DNA from 2 places in the Mesorhizobium sp. BHbdii genome. Region 2 is predicted to be linked to the other one. Evidence: predicted binding sites of a transcription regulator. Region 2 holds the regulator's gene; the other holds the start of a gene.

Region 1 (7,683 bases), on a different contig from region 2:
CTCCAATCCTGTGCCTAACCCCATTGGCATGAAACGGGTGGTTTGCGTGCGCTGCTTCACCCATCTGATTGCAGAAGCCGATGAAGCCAGAGGAGGCAAAGCCATGACCATTCATTCGATAGGTTCGAAAGCAGCGGTCCGATCGGCGGAAGCGCGGGTCGCCGGATATGATTGGCAGGCACTGGCCGAGGAGATGAGCGGCTACGGCTGCGCCGTGATGGAAAAGCTGCTGACACCGCAGGAGTGCCGAGAGATCGCCGGGCTCTATCCCGACGAAAGCCATTTCCGCAGCCATGTTCACATGGCGCGGCACGGCTTCGGCAAGGGCGAGTACCGCTATTTCCGCTACCCCTTGCCCGAGCTGATCGGCGGCTTGCGCACCGCGCTCTATCCGCGCCTTGCAGCGGTCGCCAACGAGTGGAACGAGCGCATGGGCATCGCCCAGCGCTACCCGGACGAACACGCCGCGTTCCTTAAGCAATGCCACGAGCAGGGCCAGACGCGGCCGACGCCGCTTCTGCTGCAATACGTTGCCGGCGACTTCAACTGCCTGCATCAGGATCTCTACGGCGATGTTGCCTTCCCGCTGCAGGTGGCGATCCTGCTGTCCGAACCCGGCGAGGACTTCACCGGCGGCGAGTTCGTGCTGACCGAACAGCGCCCGCGCATGCAGAGCCGCGCCGAGGTGGTGCCGCTACGCCAGGGCGATGCCGTCGCCTTCGCGGTCCACAATCGTCCGGTCCAGGGCAGCAAAGGCAGCTACCGCGTCAATCTCAGGCACGGCGTCAGCCGGCTTCGCTCCGGCCTGCGCCACACCGTCGGCATTATCTTCCACGACGCGAAGTAAAGGTGTTGTAGACTTCCTTCTCCCTTCTCCCCTTGTTGTGGGAGAGGGTGGATTGGCGCGCAGCGCCAAGACGGTTGAGGGGTGTTGGACGGAGCGCCGTCGTTGCCAAGCTGGAACACCCCTCATCCGTCGCCTTCGGCGACACCTTCTCCCACAAGGGAGAAGGGTGAGCCGCGCGAGGCGCAACGTTGGGTTCCAGTCCATCGGATCCCCAATTCTTCATAGGAGTCCGAGCGACCGGCGGGACAAGCGATCGCAGCAAATCCAAAATAAAAAAGTTTTACCCACAAAGATCTCTGTCATCCAATCGTTAACCAAGGTTCATACGATGAGCGATGTTGTTTCCCTGCCGGCGTTCGTTCGCCGGGCGGATGACTGTTGATATCTGCCAAGACTGAAAAGTACTATTTTTTTGCGCAGTATAGTCGGGGGTCGCCATGATGTTTGCAGCAAGCTTTGCGTTATTACGGCGCAAATGGGCGAAAATAACGGGATCACGTGGCGCCATCACGCTCGCTGTTGCCTTGATGATCGGGGCCGCTGCACAGGCCGAGCCCATTCGCGGCGCCGGATCGACACTGGCTGCCCCGATCATCGGCAAATGGGCAACGGCCTACGAGAACGCCCGCGCGGATGGCGGCGACTATATCTCGCCCGACTGGAAGGTTGACTATGAAATCGTCGGCTCGCTCGCCGGCGTCCTGCGTCTCGATCAGCCGGACATGGACTTTGCCGCGACGGATGCGCCGATCAACGCCGCCGAACTCAAGAAGGCCGGCCGCCAGCAGTTTCCGATCGTGATAGGCGCCATCGCCGTGGTCGTCAATCTCGACGGCATCGGCCCGGGAAGCCTTCGCCTGACGGGGCCGCTTCTGGCCGACATCTATCTGGGCAAGATCCAGTCATGGTCCGATCCCGCTATCAAGGCGGTGAATCCGGGTCTGGCGCTGCCCGATCTCAGGATCAGCGTCCTTCACCGCAAGGATGGCTCCGGCTCGACCTTTGTCTTCACGGAGTATCTGTCGGCGGTCAGCGACGAGTGGAAGACCAAATACGGCGCCAATACGCTGATCTCGTGGCCGCTCGGCGCCGATGCCGAAGGCACACAGGACCTCATTCGAGCCGTGCATGACACTCAGGGCGCGATCGCCTATGCCGAATCCGGCCAGGCCCAGCGCGCAAGCCTTTCCTACGCGCTGATCGAGAACAAATCCGGCAAGTTCGTCAAGCCGGAGCCGGCGGGCGTGCAGGCTGCCGCGACATCCATCGACTGGGCGCAAACGACCGATTTCTTCGCTTCGCTGACCGATCGAGACGGCGATGCCGCCTATCCGATCAGCACCGCGGTGTTCGCGATCGTTCAGGTCTCGGGCCGTTCGGAACATCACTATCGCCGCGTGCACGACCTTTTCCGGCTCGCCTTCACACAAGGTGCGGGCGATGCCGCAGGGCTCGGCTATGTGCCTCTGCCGGAGACGCTCGTCGACCAGATCGAACAGTACTGGGCAAGGCAGGAGCCCGTCGGAAACTGAGCGACAGAGCCAGGCTGCCTCGCGCAGCACCTGAACTGAACGTCATATCGCGCCGTGGTAACGGCTTGTTGGGGACTGCGTGACATGGACATCGATATCTTCAAGGACATCCTCGTGCCGGTGATCGGCGGGTTGGGCATCTTCATGCTCGGCCTCGATTTCATGGCAAACGGCATTCAGGCGCTTTCGGTCAACCGGATGCGCGCCTTTCTCGCCAAAGCCGCCGGAACGCCGATCAAGGGCGTGCTGGCAGGAACGCTGATCACCGGCGTCATCCAGTCGTCGACCGCGATGAGCGTCATGGTCGTCGGCCTGGTCAATGCCGGCGTCATCGCCTTGAGACCGGCAATCAGCGTGATCATGGGCGCCAATATCGGCACCACGCTCGGCAACGGGCTCATCGCCCTGCCGCTCGGTCCGCTCGGATTGATCCTGGCCGGCGTGTTCTCGCTGGTCTATTGCTTCTCCAAAAGCGAAAAGGTCAAGAACATAGCGCTCGCCGGCATGGGCTTCGCGCTGATCTTCTATGGCCTCAACCTGATGACCGGCGGCCTGCGTCCGCTACGCAACCTGCCCGAAGTCATGGCCTTGCTGCAAACCCTCACGGCCGACTCCTATCTCAACCTTCTCAAATGCGTGTTCATCGCCGCCGGCGTGACCGCCATGATCCATTCGTCCTCGGCGACGATCGGCATTGTGATGGGTCTTGGCGCCGCTGGCATTCTCGACTGGACCACCGCCGTCGCCTTTTCGCTCGGCGCCGATCTCGGCACCACGATCACCTCGTGGATGGCTTCGCTCAATCTTTCGAAGAACGCCAAGCGGACCGCTTACGCGCACATCTCGTTTAACATCATCGGCGTGTGCATCACCATCCCGCTGTTCTTCGTCTCCATGCAGGTCCTGGAATGGGCCATGCAGTTCTTCGGTGGCGATCCCGCCGTTCCGGTGATCGTCGACGGCAAGGAGACCTTTCCCCTGGTGCCGGTGGCGGTCGGCCTTTACTCGACCTTCTTCAACATCTTCAATACATTGTTGCTGTTCCCGTTCATCGGTGTGTTCGAGCGGGTTCTGTCGCGTGTCGGTCACACGGATGCCGACGACACGGAGGATTTCTCGACGCCGAGATTCCTCGACCGCAAGCTGGCGGGCGATTTTGCCAAGGCCGTTCCCGCCGTTCAGCAGGAGACGGCTCGCCACCTCCAGGCCGGCGCCATGTTCCTCGACATCGCACGCTCGTCCAAGAAGGCGCCGTCGGATCCGGGCGAGCACTATCTCGCAACCGACATCCTCAGCCGCGATATCCGTGCTTACACCGCCGAGCTGATGAAGGAGGATCTGCCTTACGACCAGCTTGATCTGATCGCCAGCCTGATCGAGGAAGCCGACTTCACGGCTGCCCTGACGGAATCGATGCATCAGGTGGCGCGCCGCGTCAGGCGTGAGAAGTTCAGCAGCCCGGCGCAGGCCATCGTCGACGTCGCGTTGAGCAAGCTCGATGCTTCGCTGCGGGAGATCTTGCCGACTTACGGCATCTCCGACCCGAATCTGCCGGCCGGCCATATCGATCTCCCGGAGGTCGAGGAACTGCGCGCCCGCACGCTGGCGCTCGGACCGAATGCCGGCGCCGCTGAACGCGGCACGATCCTGGCCCTGCTCGGTTCCATCGAACGCGCCGAAATCCTGATCCAACGCATCGATGCCGAGCGCAAATCGGTCAACCGGCAGAGCGTGCTCGCTCGTGCCTCGGCACGCAGGGAGGCCAAGCCGCACTCGATGGGCGATATCGGCCTCAGCCCGGTTCCGGCCGAGTAACGGTCAAGGCCTGGCGACAGGGCCGCCCCTTTCCCTTCTCCCACAAGAAGGGGAGAAGGGAGAGCGATGCGTCTTCGCTCAGGCCTGAAACATCGCCAGCTCTTCCGCCGTGAGGTGGCGTGCCTTGCCCTTGGCAAGGTCGCCGAGCTGCAATGGGCCGATCGCCACCCGCACAAGGCGAAGCACTTCCATGTCATAGGCGCCGAGCAGGCGGCGGATATGGCGGTTGCGGCCCTCGTCGAGGGTGATTTCGAGCCATGCAGTGCTGGTGCCGCTGCGCAGGATGTCGATCGACCGCGCCGTCAAATCCTCGCCGTCGACCGTTGCGCCGGCGCGCAACTGCGCCAGCATGGCCTCGTCGGGCAGGGCGCCGATCTGCACGTGATAGATCTTGGCGACGTGCGAGGCGGGGTCGAGCAGGCGCTGCGCAAAGCGCGTGTCGTTGGTCATCAAAAGCAGGCCTTCGCTGGCCTTGTCGAGGCGGCCGACCGGCGACACGAAGGGCAGGTCGAGTTCTGCCAGGCAGTCATAGACGGTGCCGCGGTCCTGCGGGTCGTCGCGGGTGGTGACCAGGCCGCGCGGCTTGTTGATCATCAGGTAGACCTTGCGCTCGGCGACGACCCGGCTGCCGTCGACCTCGATGCGGTCGCGGCCGGGATCGACGCGCATCGAGCCGCTGCGCACGACTTTGCCGGCGACCCGAACGCGCCCTTCGGCGACCAGCAGCTCCGCCTGCTTGCGCGAGCACAGGCCGAGTTTCGACAGCGCCCGGCAAAGGCTGACGCCCGCGGGTCTCACTCCGGGAGGACTGGCCCCGGCGCTGGGCGAGGGGCGTTGCCGGCCGACGTTCGGTCGTGGCGTCATCGTTTTGCGTGAGCGTTCCGGCAAGGTCAGGACCTTCCCGCCAGCCCATCTCCAGCCTGGGCGAGCGTTTCCATGCCGTCGCCGAGGTGTTCTTTCAAGACGCGAACGGCGGCCTCGGCGTCGCGATGGCGGCAGGTCGTCAACAGGTCGAGGTGCTCCGACTGCGAGCGGCTGCGATAGTTGAGGTTGGACAGGAGAACGCGAACGTAGCGGTCGGCCGCATTGTGGTGGGCTTCGATGAGGCCGAGCAGCCGGGCGTTGCCGCAGGCGCTGTAAAGCGCCAGGTGAAAGCCACGGTTCAGCGATCCCCAGCGACCGACATTCGGCTCGGCATCGATCCGGTTGAGCACATAGCCGGCCTCGTCGAGCTTCTCCTTGCCGAGCTTCGGCACCGAGAGCCGCAGCGCTTCGCCTTCGAGCAGGGCGCGGACCGCAAAGATCTCCCTGATCTCGGCAGCGTCCATCCTGGCGACATGCGCGCCCTTGGTCGGATGGATCGACACGATGCCTTCGGCTTCGAGTTGGCGAAGCGCGTCGCGGACCGGCATGCGGCTGAAGCCAAACCGCTCGGCCAGATCGTCCTGGCGCAGCGGCGTGCCGGCCGCCAGGCTGCCCTCGGCAATCGATTCGCGCAGCACATTCGCCACTTGCTCCGCCACCGTCAGCGGCTTCTGCATCAAGCCGTCGCCAAGTCCGCGCAAACCATTCTCCCTGCTATCCTGCGGGCCTTGCCTAACAGAAAGCAGCTAGGGTGGATATGTGGATTCTCGTATACGAGTATCCCAGCGTGTATGGACGGGTGCCGGTGATGCCGCGTCACGCCGCTTCTGACGCGGATCGTGGGCCAGCCGGCCGGCGAGCCCTGCTGCGCGGCTTCGGTTCCGCTGCCATCCGCGTGTTTGAAAATTCCTGGCGCTCTACCGGACGGAACCCCGTCTCGGTAGCCGAGCGCCAGGAGATTTTGCGGTCAGGAAAGCGGTCGCCTGCCTCGGACGCGCCGCTTCCCTGGCTCCGACGTGGTGCCTGGCTGATCGCCGAGGCACCACGATCGTCAATTCGACCTGGGGTCGTCCAGCGTCTCGACGACGAAAGACGCGGCAATCAGGTCGTCGGCATCGAGCCGCAGGGAGCCTTCACCTCCTCCCATGACGGCGGCGACCTTCTGAAAGGTTTTCATCTCGTGCCCGGTAATTCGGGCGCTTTGCATCCTGGCTTTGAGGTCAGCGACACGCAGCCCCAATGCGTGGGACGTTCCAATTTCACGGTTCGACATGACAATATGCTCCTCCCCAACCCATGCTTTTGCCTCCCCGCCGGTATTCGCCGTCGCCTTGCCTAAATATAAGGCATCGCGAATACAGCGCCCCGAACGCGTGGTGCGAGGGAAGGTTCCAGCGCAACACGGTCACGAAATAATACGGGCCGGCCGGCGGGCTACCTGCAAGAAGGTGGCAGGTCGCTGGACGCGCTGACGGTTTTTCTTCAACCGATAGGAACACAGTGCAAAGATGGGCTCAGAAAGATTGACTCTATCCTCCCGGGGAGGATACAGAAGCAGGCATGTCCGAAGGCGTCCACCGTTCGCATCCCGCTATCGTGAAGCGTCTGAAGCGTGCGCAAGGCCACCTTGCGGCGGTGCTTTCCATGTTCGAGGCGCATCGTCCTTGCGTTGACCTGGCGCAGCAGCTCCATGCCGTGGAAAGCGCCATCAGCAGCGCAAAGCGCGAACTGATCCACGATCATATCGAGCACTGCCTGACCGACACCGCCGAAGCGAGCGGCGACTCGCTGGCGGAGCTCAAGCAACTGGCGAAATACCTGTGAACAGTCAAATACCTGTGAGCAGTCTCGGCGCTCGCATTCTCGACTGGCTCGGTTTCGGCTCACACGATCACGGGGCGCATGGCCACGACCACGGCTCGCATGGGCATAGCCACGGGGTCATCGATGCGACCATAGCGACGACCGACCGGGGTATCTGGGCGATAAAATGGTCGTTCGTCATCCTGGCAATCACCGCGGCGACGCAGATGGTCGTGGTGGTCCTGTCGGGCAGCGTGGCGCTGCTGGCCGACACGATCCACAACATCGGTGACGCCACCACCGCCATTCCGTTGTGGATCGCCTTCATGCTGGCCCGGCGTAAGCCGTCGCCGACCTTCACCTACGGCCTTGGCCGGGTCGAGGACTTGGCCGGGATCATCATTGTCGGGATCATCCTGTTCAGCGCTATCGTCGCCGGCTATCAGGCTATAGACCGTTTGATAAATCCACGAATGGTGACGCACCTTGGTTGGCTGACGGCGGCAGGCGTTGTCGGCTTTCTCGGCAACGAGGCCGTCGCGGTGTTCCGCATCCGCGTCGGCCGAGAAATCAACAGCGCCGCACTCATTGCCGACGGCTATCATGCCCGCACCGACGGCCTGACCAGCCTTGCCGTGGTCATCGGGGCGCTCGGGGTCTGGCTCGGTTTTCCGCTGGCCGACCCGATTGTCGGCCTGCTCATCACGCTTGCCATTTTCGGCATCGTTTGGCAGTCGGCCCGCTCGGTGTTGACCCGCATGCTTGACGGTATAGAGCCTGACGTCATCGGCGAAATCCACCATGCTGCCGCGCATGTGCCTG
Region 2 (7,683 bases):
GTCGCGCGACGAGCTGATCGATGAATGTGTCGCCATCGTCCGGCGCCGGCTCGAAGACCCCGACCTCGACGTCCAAAACGTCGCCCGCATCGCGCTGGCGATCCAGGGTATTACCGATTCCCATGCGCGCGCCATGTTGTGGTCGCCGATCACGCCGCAGACGAACATCGCCTTCGCCGACATTCTGGAACGCGAGTTCGGCATCCCGGCCATCATGGAGAACGACTGCAACATGATGGCCGTGGCGCTGCGCTGGCGCGACCCGGATCGCTACCGCGACGATTTCATCGCCATCCTGCTCTCGCATGGCATCGGTATGGGGCTGGTGCTGAAGGGCGAGCTGTTCACCGGCACCCATTCCTCAGGCGGCGAATTCGGCCACATGATTCATCGGCCGGGCGGCGCGCTTTGCCGCTGCGGGCGGCGCGGTTGCGTCGAGGCTTATGCCGGCAATTACGCTATCTGGCGCAACGCAAGGCAATTGAGCGAGAACGCCGAGCCGGTCGCCGATGTCAGCGACGCCGAGATGCGGGCACTGGCGGCCCGGGCGCGCGAGACGGACGGACCGGAGCGCGAAGCCTACCGCAAGGCCGGCGAGGCGCTCGGCTTCGGGCTCGGCAGCCTGTTCGCGCTGATCGATCCGGCGCCGGTCGCCATGGTCGGTCCCAGCGCTGCCGCCTTCGACCTGATCGAGCCGGCCCTGCGCGAGGCCATCGCCCAGACCGCCGGCGGCGAGCATTCGGGTTCGATTTCCTTCGACACCGAGCCGAACGAACTGCCGCTGATCCGAGAAGGCTGCGCCATGCGGGCGCTGAGCTTCGTCGACCAGGAGATCTTCGGGCCGAGCATCCAGGCACGAGCCGGTTCGGTCGGAAAGAACGTGGCTTGAACTCGAAGGCAGGGATCCCCGGATCGCGACTTGGGGTGTGTTGAGATTCAGGTCAGGCCGAGTCGAGAATGGTGGGTTCCGAGAACGGAGCGGAGCGTACTTTTGGGTACGTGAGCACCGGAAGCGCAGGAAGCCGGCGTTCGCAGGCCCGGCACCACCTGAATATCAGCACATCCCTAGTCTTCCCTGATGGCATAGCCCGCGCCGCGGATGGTGCGGATGACATCGGGCATGCGACCATTGTTGACCGCCTTGCGCAACCGGCCGACATGGACGTCCACCGTGCGCTCGTCGATGTAGATCGTCTCGCCCCAGACATTGTCGAGCAACTGGCTGCGCGAGAAGACCCGACCCGGGTGCCGCATCATGAATTCGAGCAGCCGGAATTCGGTCGGCCCGAGCCGGATCTCGCTCTTCTTGCGATAGACCCTGTGCGATTCGCGATCGAGCATGATGTCGCCGACCTTCAGCACGCTGGACAGTACTTCCGGCTTGGCGCGGCGCAGCAGCGCCTTGACCCTGGCCATGAATTCCGGTGTCGAGAACGGCTTGACCAGATAGTCGTCGGCCCCGGTGGAAAGGCCGCGCACCCGGTCGCTCTCCTCGCCGCGCGCGGTCAGCATGATGATCGGCAGCCGCTCGGTTTCGGGACGCACCCGAAGGCGCCGGCAAAGCTCGATGCCCGAAACCGCCGGCACCATCCAGTCGAGCACCAGAAGATCGGGCACATTTTCCTGCAGCCGGATTTCGGCCTCGTCGCCGCGCGTCACCACCTCGACCTGATAGCCTTCGGATTCCAGATTGTAGCGGAGGAGGACGCCCAGCGGCTCTTCATCCTCCACCACCATGATGCGCGGCGCGATCATCGGCCGGTCACTCCTGTCATGTCGCCGGCGCCGACATCGTCGTTTCGTCGAGCTTCGGGCGATCCGCCGGCAATTGCTCCCCGGTCACGACAAAGTAGGCGTTTTCGGCTATGTTGGTGACATGATCGCCGATGCGTTCGAGATTCTTGGCGCAAAACAGAAGATGCGTGCAGGCGGTGATGTTGCGCGGATCCTCCATCATGTAGGTCAGGAGTTCGCGGAAAACCGCGGTGTATTTCACGTCGATCTTCTGGTCGTCGGCGCGCAGTTCTTTCAAAGCGCCGGCATTGCGCGACACATAGTGCTCAACCACCCCGCGGAGCTGCACAAGAACGAGATCCGCCATCGCGTCGATACCGTGCGACAGATTACGCGGCGTGGCGCTCTGCCCGACTGCGCTGACCCGCTTGGCTATGTTTTTGGCCAAATCGCCGATGCGCTCGAGATCACCGGCCATGCGGATTGCGCCGACCACGGCGCGCAGATCTTGCGCCATCGGCTGCCGCTTGGCGATCAGCGTGATCGCGCTATCGTCGAGTTCGCGCTGCCGCGCATCCATGATCGCGTCGTCCGAGACGACACGCTGCGCCATCGCATTGTCTGACGCAAGCAACGCGCGGATCGAGGCTGCGACCATCGCGGCGGCGAGCTCGTCCATGTCGCGGATCAGCCTGTCGATGTGCTCCAGTTCCTCGTCGAAAGATGCGACGGTGTGTTCACCCATGATCCTGTCCTCGTGTTCGAAATTCGCTGCCGGACCGCTCAGCCGAACCGGCCGGTGATGTAGTCCTGGGTGCGCTTGTCGTCGGGATTGGTGAACATCTTGTCGGTTGCGCCCTCCTCGACCAGGTAGCCGAGATGGAACATCGCCGTGCGTTGCGACACGCGCGCTGCCTGCTGCATCGAGTGGGTGACGATGACGATCGTGTAGTTCTGGCGCAGTTCGTCGATTAGTTCCTCGACGCGGGCGGTGGCGATCGGATCCAGCGCCGAACAGGGCTCGTCCATCAGAATCACTTCCGGCGACACGGCGATGGCGCGCGCGATGCACAGGCGCTGCTGCTGTCCGCCGGAGAGACCGGTGCCCGACTCGAGCAGGCGATCCTTGACCTCGTTGAACAGACCGGCCTTCTTCAGGCTCGATTCAACGATGCCGTCCAACTCGGACTTGCTCCTGGCCAGGCCGTGAATGCGCGGACCGTAGGCGACGTTTTCATAGATCGACTTCGGAAACGGGTTCGGCTTCTGGAATACCATGCCGACGCGAGCTCGCAGCTCGACGACATCGATTTTCGGGTCGTAAACATCCTCGCCGTCGAGCGTTATCTTGCCGCTCACCCGCGCGATATCGATCGTGTCGTTCATTCGGTTCAGGCAACGCAGGAAGGTCGACTTGCCACAGCCCGATGGGCCGATCAACGCCGTCACCTGGTTCTCGCGGACATCGAGGTCCACGTCGAACAGAGCTCGCTTCTCGCCGTAATGAACAGAGACCTTTTCGCCCTTCATCTTGATCGAAGGGGCATTGGTTCCGCTGCTCAGTTTCTGTTCGACGCCGGCTTCCGTCATGATGTTCATATCCTCTACCCCTTACCAGCGCCGCTCGAAGCGCCTGCGCAGTATCACCGCAATGGCGTTCATGATGACCAAAAACAGCAGCAAAATCAAAATCGCCGCCGAAGTCTTCTGCTGGAATCCAGCTTCCGGGAAATCCGCCCACATGAATATCTGCACCGGCAGGATCGTCGCGGGATCGGTAAAGCCGCCGGGAATGTCGACGATGAAGGCGACCATGCCGATCATCAGCAACGGCGCGGTTTCGCCCAGCGCATGCGCCATTCCGAGAATGGTGCCGGTCATGATGCCCGGCATCGCCAGCGGCAGGACGTGATGGAATACGGTCTGGACCTTGGACGCTCCGATGCCAAGCGCTGCCTCGCGGATCGACGGCGGCACGGCGCGCAGCGAAGCGCGCGAGGCGATAATGATGATCGGCAGGGTCATCAGCGCCAGCACCATGCCGCCGACCACCGGGGCCGAGCGCGGCATGCCGAAGAAATTCAGGAATACGGCAAGTCCAAGCAGGCCGAAGACGATCGAAGGCACAGCCGCCAGATTGTTGATATTCACTTCGATGATCGTCGTCAGCCGGTTCTTGGGCGCAAATTCCTCAAGATAGATAGCCGCCGAAACGCCGATCGGAAAGGCGATGGCGAGCGTAACGATCATGGTCAGGAACGATCCGACGACCGCGCCCCAAACACCGGCCAGTTCCGGCTCGCGGCTTGCGCCGGTGAAGAAGAAGATCGAGTTGAATCGGCTTTCGATTAGGCCGGCGCTCTTCAGCGTGTCGAGCCAGACGATCTCCTTGTCGGAAATCTTTCGCGATGCTTCCGGCGTATCGATGACGCGCAGGAATGCCTCGCCGCTCGCGGCGGGCGCCGTGCTGTCCAGCGCCTCGATCACCGTGCCCTTTGCGACCGCCGTCCTGTTGGGCCCCGGCGACAGCGCGGTGAGCTTGACCGTGCCGCCGTTGAACACGACCAGCAGCGATGATGCACCGCTCGTCAGCGTGAGCATGCCGTTTTCGCCTTCGGTCGCACCACGGCCGCGCGCCAGCGCCAGCATGGCATCGTCGCCGAAGGTCAGATCGATGTCGCCGCTGGTTTTCGAAGGCGTGACGCTTGTCGAAATCGCTTCGTCCGAACCGACGTCGGCCAGCAAACCCTTAAGATAGAGGTCAGCAAAATCGTCAACTGGAACCGCATAGTCCACCGTTCCTCCGAGCATCCCCGGATTAGCCGCAATATCCTTGCGCAGGAAGACGCCTGTGCCGGTGGAAATCAGCCCGCGCAGCAGACGCCTGTCCTGACGGCTCGTAACATCCGGAAATCTCGCCGCAAGCGCTTCCTGAGCGATGGCGTCGTAGTTCACTGCATCGAGTTTTGCCGGGTCGACCTTGGCCGCCGAAAGGTCAATCGGCAGCGTCAGATAGTTCTGCCGCAGCGCCGGGATCGCCTGCGTCACGATCGTCGACAGGAGCAGCACAAGGAATAGGCCGGCCAACGCGACGGCTCCGGCGCCAAGCCATTTGAACCACGTTTCCGTGCGGTAACGACCCTTCAGCCGCGCCTTCGCGGCACCGTCGGTATGAATGCTGACCGGCCGTCCGACGGCGCCGAATGACGAGATCGCATCAGTCATATTGCTCTCGGTATTTCTGGACGACGCGCAAAGCGACGATGTTGAGGGTAAGCGTGATGCAGAACAGCACCAGGCCGAGTGCGAAGGCTGCCAGCGTCTTGGCGCTGTCGAACTCCTGATCGCCCACCAGCAGCGTCACGATCTGCACGGTCACGGTGGTGACCGCTTCGAGCGGGTTGGCCGTGAGGTTTGCCGCCAGCCCCGCCGCCATGACCACGATCATTGTTTCGCCGATTGCGCGGCTGACGGCAAGCAGCATCGCTGAAACGATGCCCGGAAGGGCAGCAGGAAGGACCACCTTGCGGATGGTTTCCGACTTGGTCGCGCCGAGGCCGGCGGAACCGTCTCTCAGGGATTGCGGAACGGCGTTGATCACATCATCGGAAAGCGAGGAAACGAAGGGAATGATCATGATACCCATGACCACGCCTGCGGCGAGCGCAGATTCGGACGCGACGTTGAGGCCCAGGCTTTCGCCGATACCGCGGAAGTAGGGCGCAACTGTCAGCGCGGCGAAGAAGCCGTAGACGACGGTCGGAATGCCGGCGAGGATTTCCAGTACCGGCTTTGCGACCGCGCGGACGCTTTTGGAGGCGTAATCCGAAAGGTAGATCGCAGCCATCAGCCCGATAGGCGCAGCCACCAGCATGGCGATGAAGGTGATGAGCAGCGTGCCGGCAAAGAGCGGCACCATGCCAAAGATGTCCTGGTTGACCGCCCCGGCTTCCGCTCCGGCGCCGGTGAAGGCGCTCTGCGGCGACCAATGCGTGCCGAACAGGAACTTGTAGAACGGCACCTGTTGGAAGAACCGCAGGGATTCGAAGATGAGCGAGAGAACGATGCCGACCGTCGTCAGGATCGCGACCACCGAACAGGCGATCAAGAATACGCGAAGAACGCGCTCGACCACGTGGCGCGCCCGGTAGGCCTGTGCGATGCGCGAATAGGCCCAGTAAAATCCGGACGCGGAAAGCACGAGCGAGGCGGCCCAGATGATCCAGGTGCTGGTCGTATGGATCGATTTGTAGACGGCGGCAGCCGCATCTTTCGTGGGATCGGCGAAGCCGACAAGCCCGCCAAAGGCCATCGCGCGAGCGTCGCGGATGAAAGCTTCGACCTGCGGAATGCCCATTCCCGACAGTTCGGTGGAGAAGCGGTCGGCAATGATCGACGATTCAATTCCCGGCGTGACCAGCGACCACAACAAGATCGCAAGCAGCGCGGGACCGGCAGCAAAAAGTGCCAGAAACATGCCATGTTGGCCAGGCAGCGAATGCAATCGCGCGACGTCGCCATTGACACTGGCAACGGCGCGTCTCCGGCCGATCAAATAGGCCGCAGCTGCCAGAACCAACAGAAGAACAACGAGATAACCGACCATGATTCAGGACGTCCCCTCGACCGCCGGTCATTCACCGGCTCAAAGCACGGGACCTTGGCCCCGCGCTTTGGGCTTTAGAGCATGAGGGTCAGAGCGGATATACGCCCGGACCCCGAAACCTCAGGAACCCATGCCCTTCAGGGCCTTGGCGTTTTCGGCCCACTTGGCGCGCTCGGCGTCCGGCAACGGGATCAGGCCCTTGTCGGCCAGATAACCATCAGGACCCCATGCACCTTCCGAGGTGTACTCGGCGATGAATTCCTGCATGCCGGGGATGACGCCAACATGCTCCTTCTTGGCATAGACATAGAGCGAGCGGGAAACGCCGTAATCGCCGGATGCGATGTTCTCGAAGGTCGGCTCGACGCCGTCGACTTTGTGGCCCTGCAGCTTGTCGGCGTTCTGGTCAAGGAACGAGAAGCCAAAGATGCCGAAGGCATTGGCGTTGGCTTCCAGCTTCTGGACGATCAGATTGTCGTTTTCGCCGGCCTCGACAAAAGCGCCGTCTTCGCGGATCTCGCCGCAGCCCTTTTCATTAGCCGCCTTCACTTCTTCCTGGCAGGCCGCATCCATGACGAGTTCGACGAACGCATCGCGCGTGCCGGATGTCGGCGGCGGGCCAAGCACTTCGATCTTTGTCGCGGGAAGCGACGCATCGACATCCGACCAGTTCTTGTAGGGGTTGGCGACGACCTTGCCGTCAACAGCGACGTTCTTGGCGAGCGCCTTGAAAATCTGTTCCTTGGTCAGATCAACGACAGTCCCCGCCTTCGAATTGGCCAGTACGATGCCATCGAAGCCGACCTTGATCTCGACCGGCGTCACGCCGTTTGCCTTGCAGGTCTTAAGCTCGCTGTCCTTGATGGCGCGCGAGGCATTGGTGAAGTCGGCGGTATTTTCGCCGACGCCCTGGCAAAACAGCTTCATGCCGCCGCCGGTGCCAGTCGACTCGACGACCGGGGTCTTGATCTTTCCGCTCTGGCCGAGCTTTTCAGCGACAGCCGTCGTGAAGGGGAACACTGTGGACGAACCGACGATTTGAATCTGGTCGCGCGCGGCGGCATAACCAGCCGACGCAGCGAGCGCAAGCGCCGCGGCCGACGCCGTAAGGAGGAAATTTTTCATGTGGCCTGCTCCTGTTCGGAAAATGGTCTCTCGGCGCCATTCCTTCGGCGCCCGCTGAGGCCAATAGCCCCCGATTATTACAGTCACATGACAGTTTGATGTCAGCCCGGTAACCGCCGCACAGCCATCTCGAAAAGGAAGGGCGCGGGTCTCGCCGGCACAGCCGTGGTTTGCCGCTGGAATCAGCAGCTTGCACGCTTTGCGGCCGGCATTTGCCC

Evidence for each region. Region 2 encodes PhoB, which activates phosphate uptake and scavenging genes when phosphate is short. Its sites were predicted from a motif close to TGTCATNNANCTGTCAT; they were not measured.
Region 1: the regulator PhoB is predicted to act here: its motif matches at 1,145-1,161, upstream of pstS (phosphate ABC transporter substrate-binding protein PstS).

Annotation. Positions count from the first base shown of each region.
Region 1 covers NZ_JBSPKX010000001.1:766,217-773,899, forward strand. Annotated here, with positions in the region: gene ACWTU8_RS03685 (2OG-Fe(II) oxygenase) at 104-847, shown strand; gene pstS (phosphate ABC transporter substrate-binding protein PstS) at 1,285-2,379, shown strand; gene ACWTU8_RS03695 (Na/Pi cotransporter family protein) at 2,464-4,194, shown strand; gene ACWTU8_RS03700 (pseudouridine synthase) at 4,273-5,058, opposite strand; gene ACWTU8_RS03705 (GntR family transcriptional regulator) at 5,085-5,735, opposite strand; gene ACWTU8_RS03710 (hypothetical protein) at 6,110-6,331, opposite strand; gene ACWTU8_RS03715 (metal-sensing transcriptional repressor) at 6,619-6,882, shown strand; gene ACWTU8_RS03720 (cation diffusion facilitator family transporter) at 6,879-7,683, shown strand, end outside.
Region 2 covers NZ_JBSPKX010000005.1:184,748-192,430, forward strand. Annotated here, with positions in the region: gene ACWTU8_RS24365 (ROK family protein) at 1-889, shown strand, start outside; gene phoB (phosphate regulon transcriptional regulator PhoB) at 1,066-1,755, opposite strand; gene phoU (phosphate signaling complex protein PhoU) at 1,772-2,479, opposite strand; gene pstB (phosphate ABC transporter ATP-binding protein PstB) at 2,518-3,333, opposite strand; gene pstA (phosphate ABC transporter permease PstA) at 3,346-4,959, opposite strand; gene pstC (phosphate ABC transporter permease subunit PstC) at 4,952-6,340, opposite strand; gene ACWTU8_RS24395 (PstS family phosphate ABC transporter substrate-binding protein) at 6,461-7,465, opposite strand.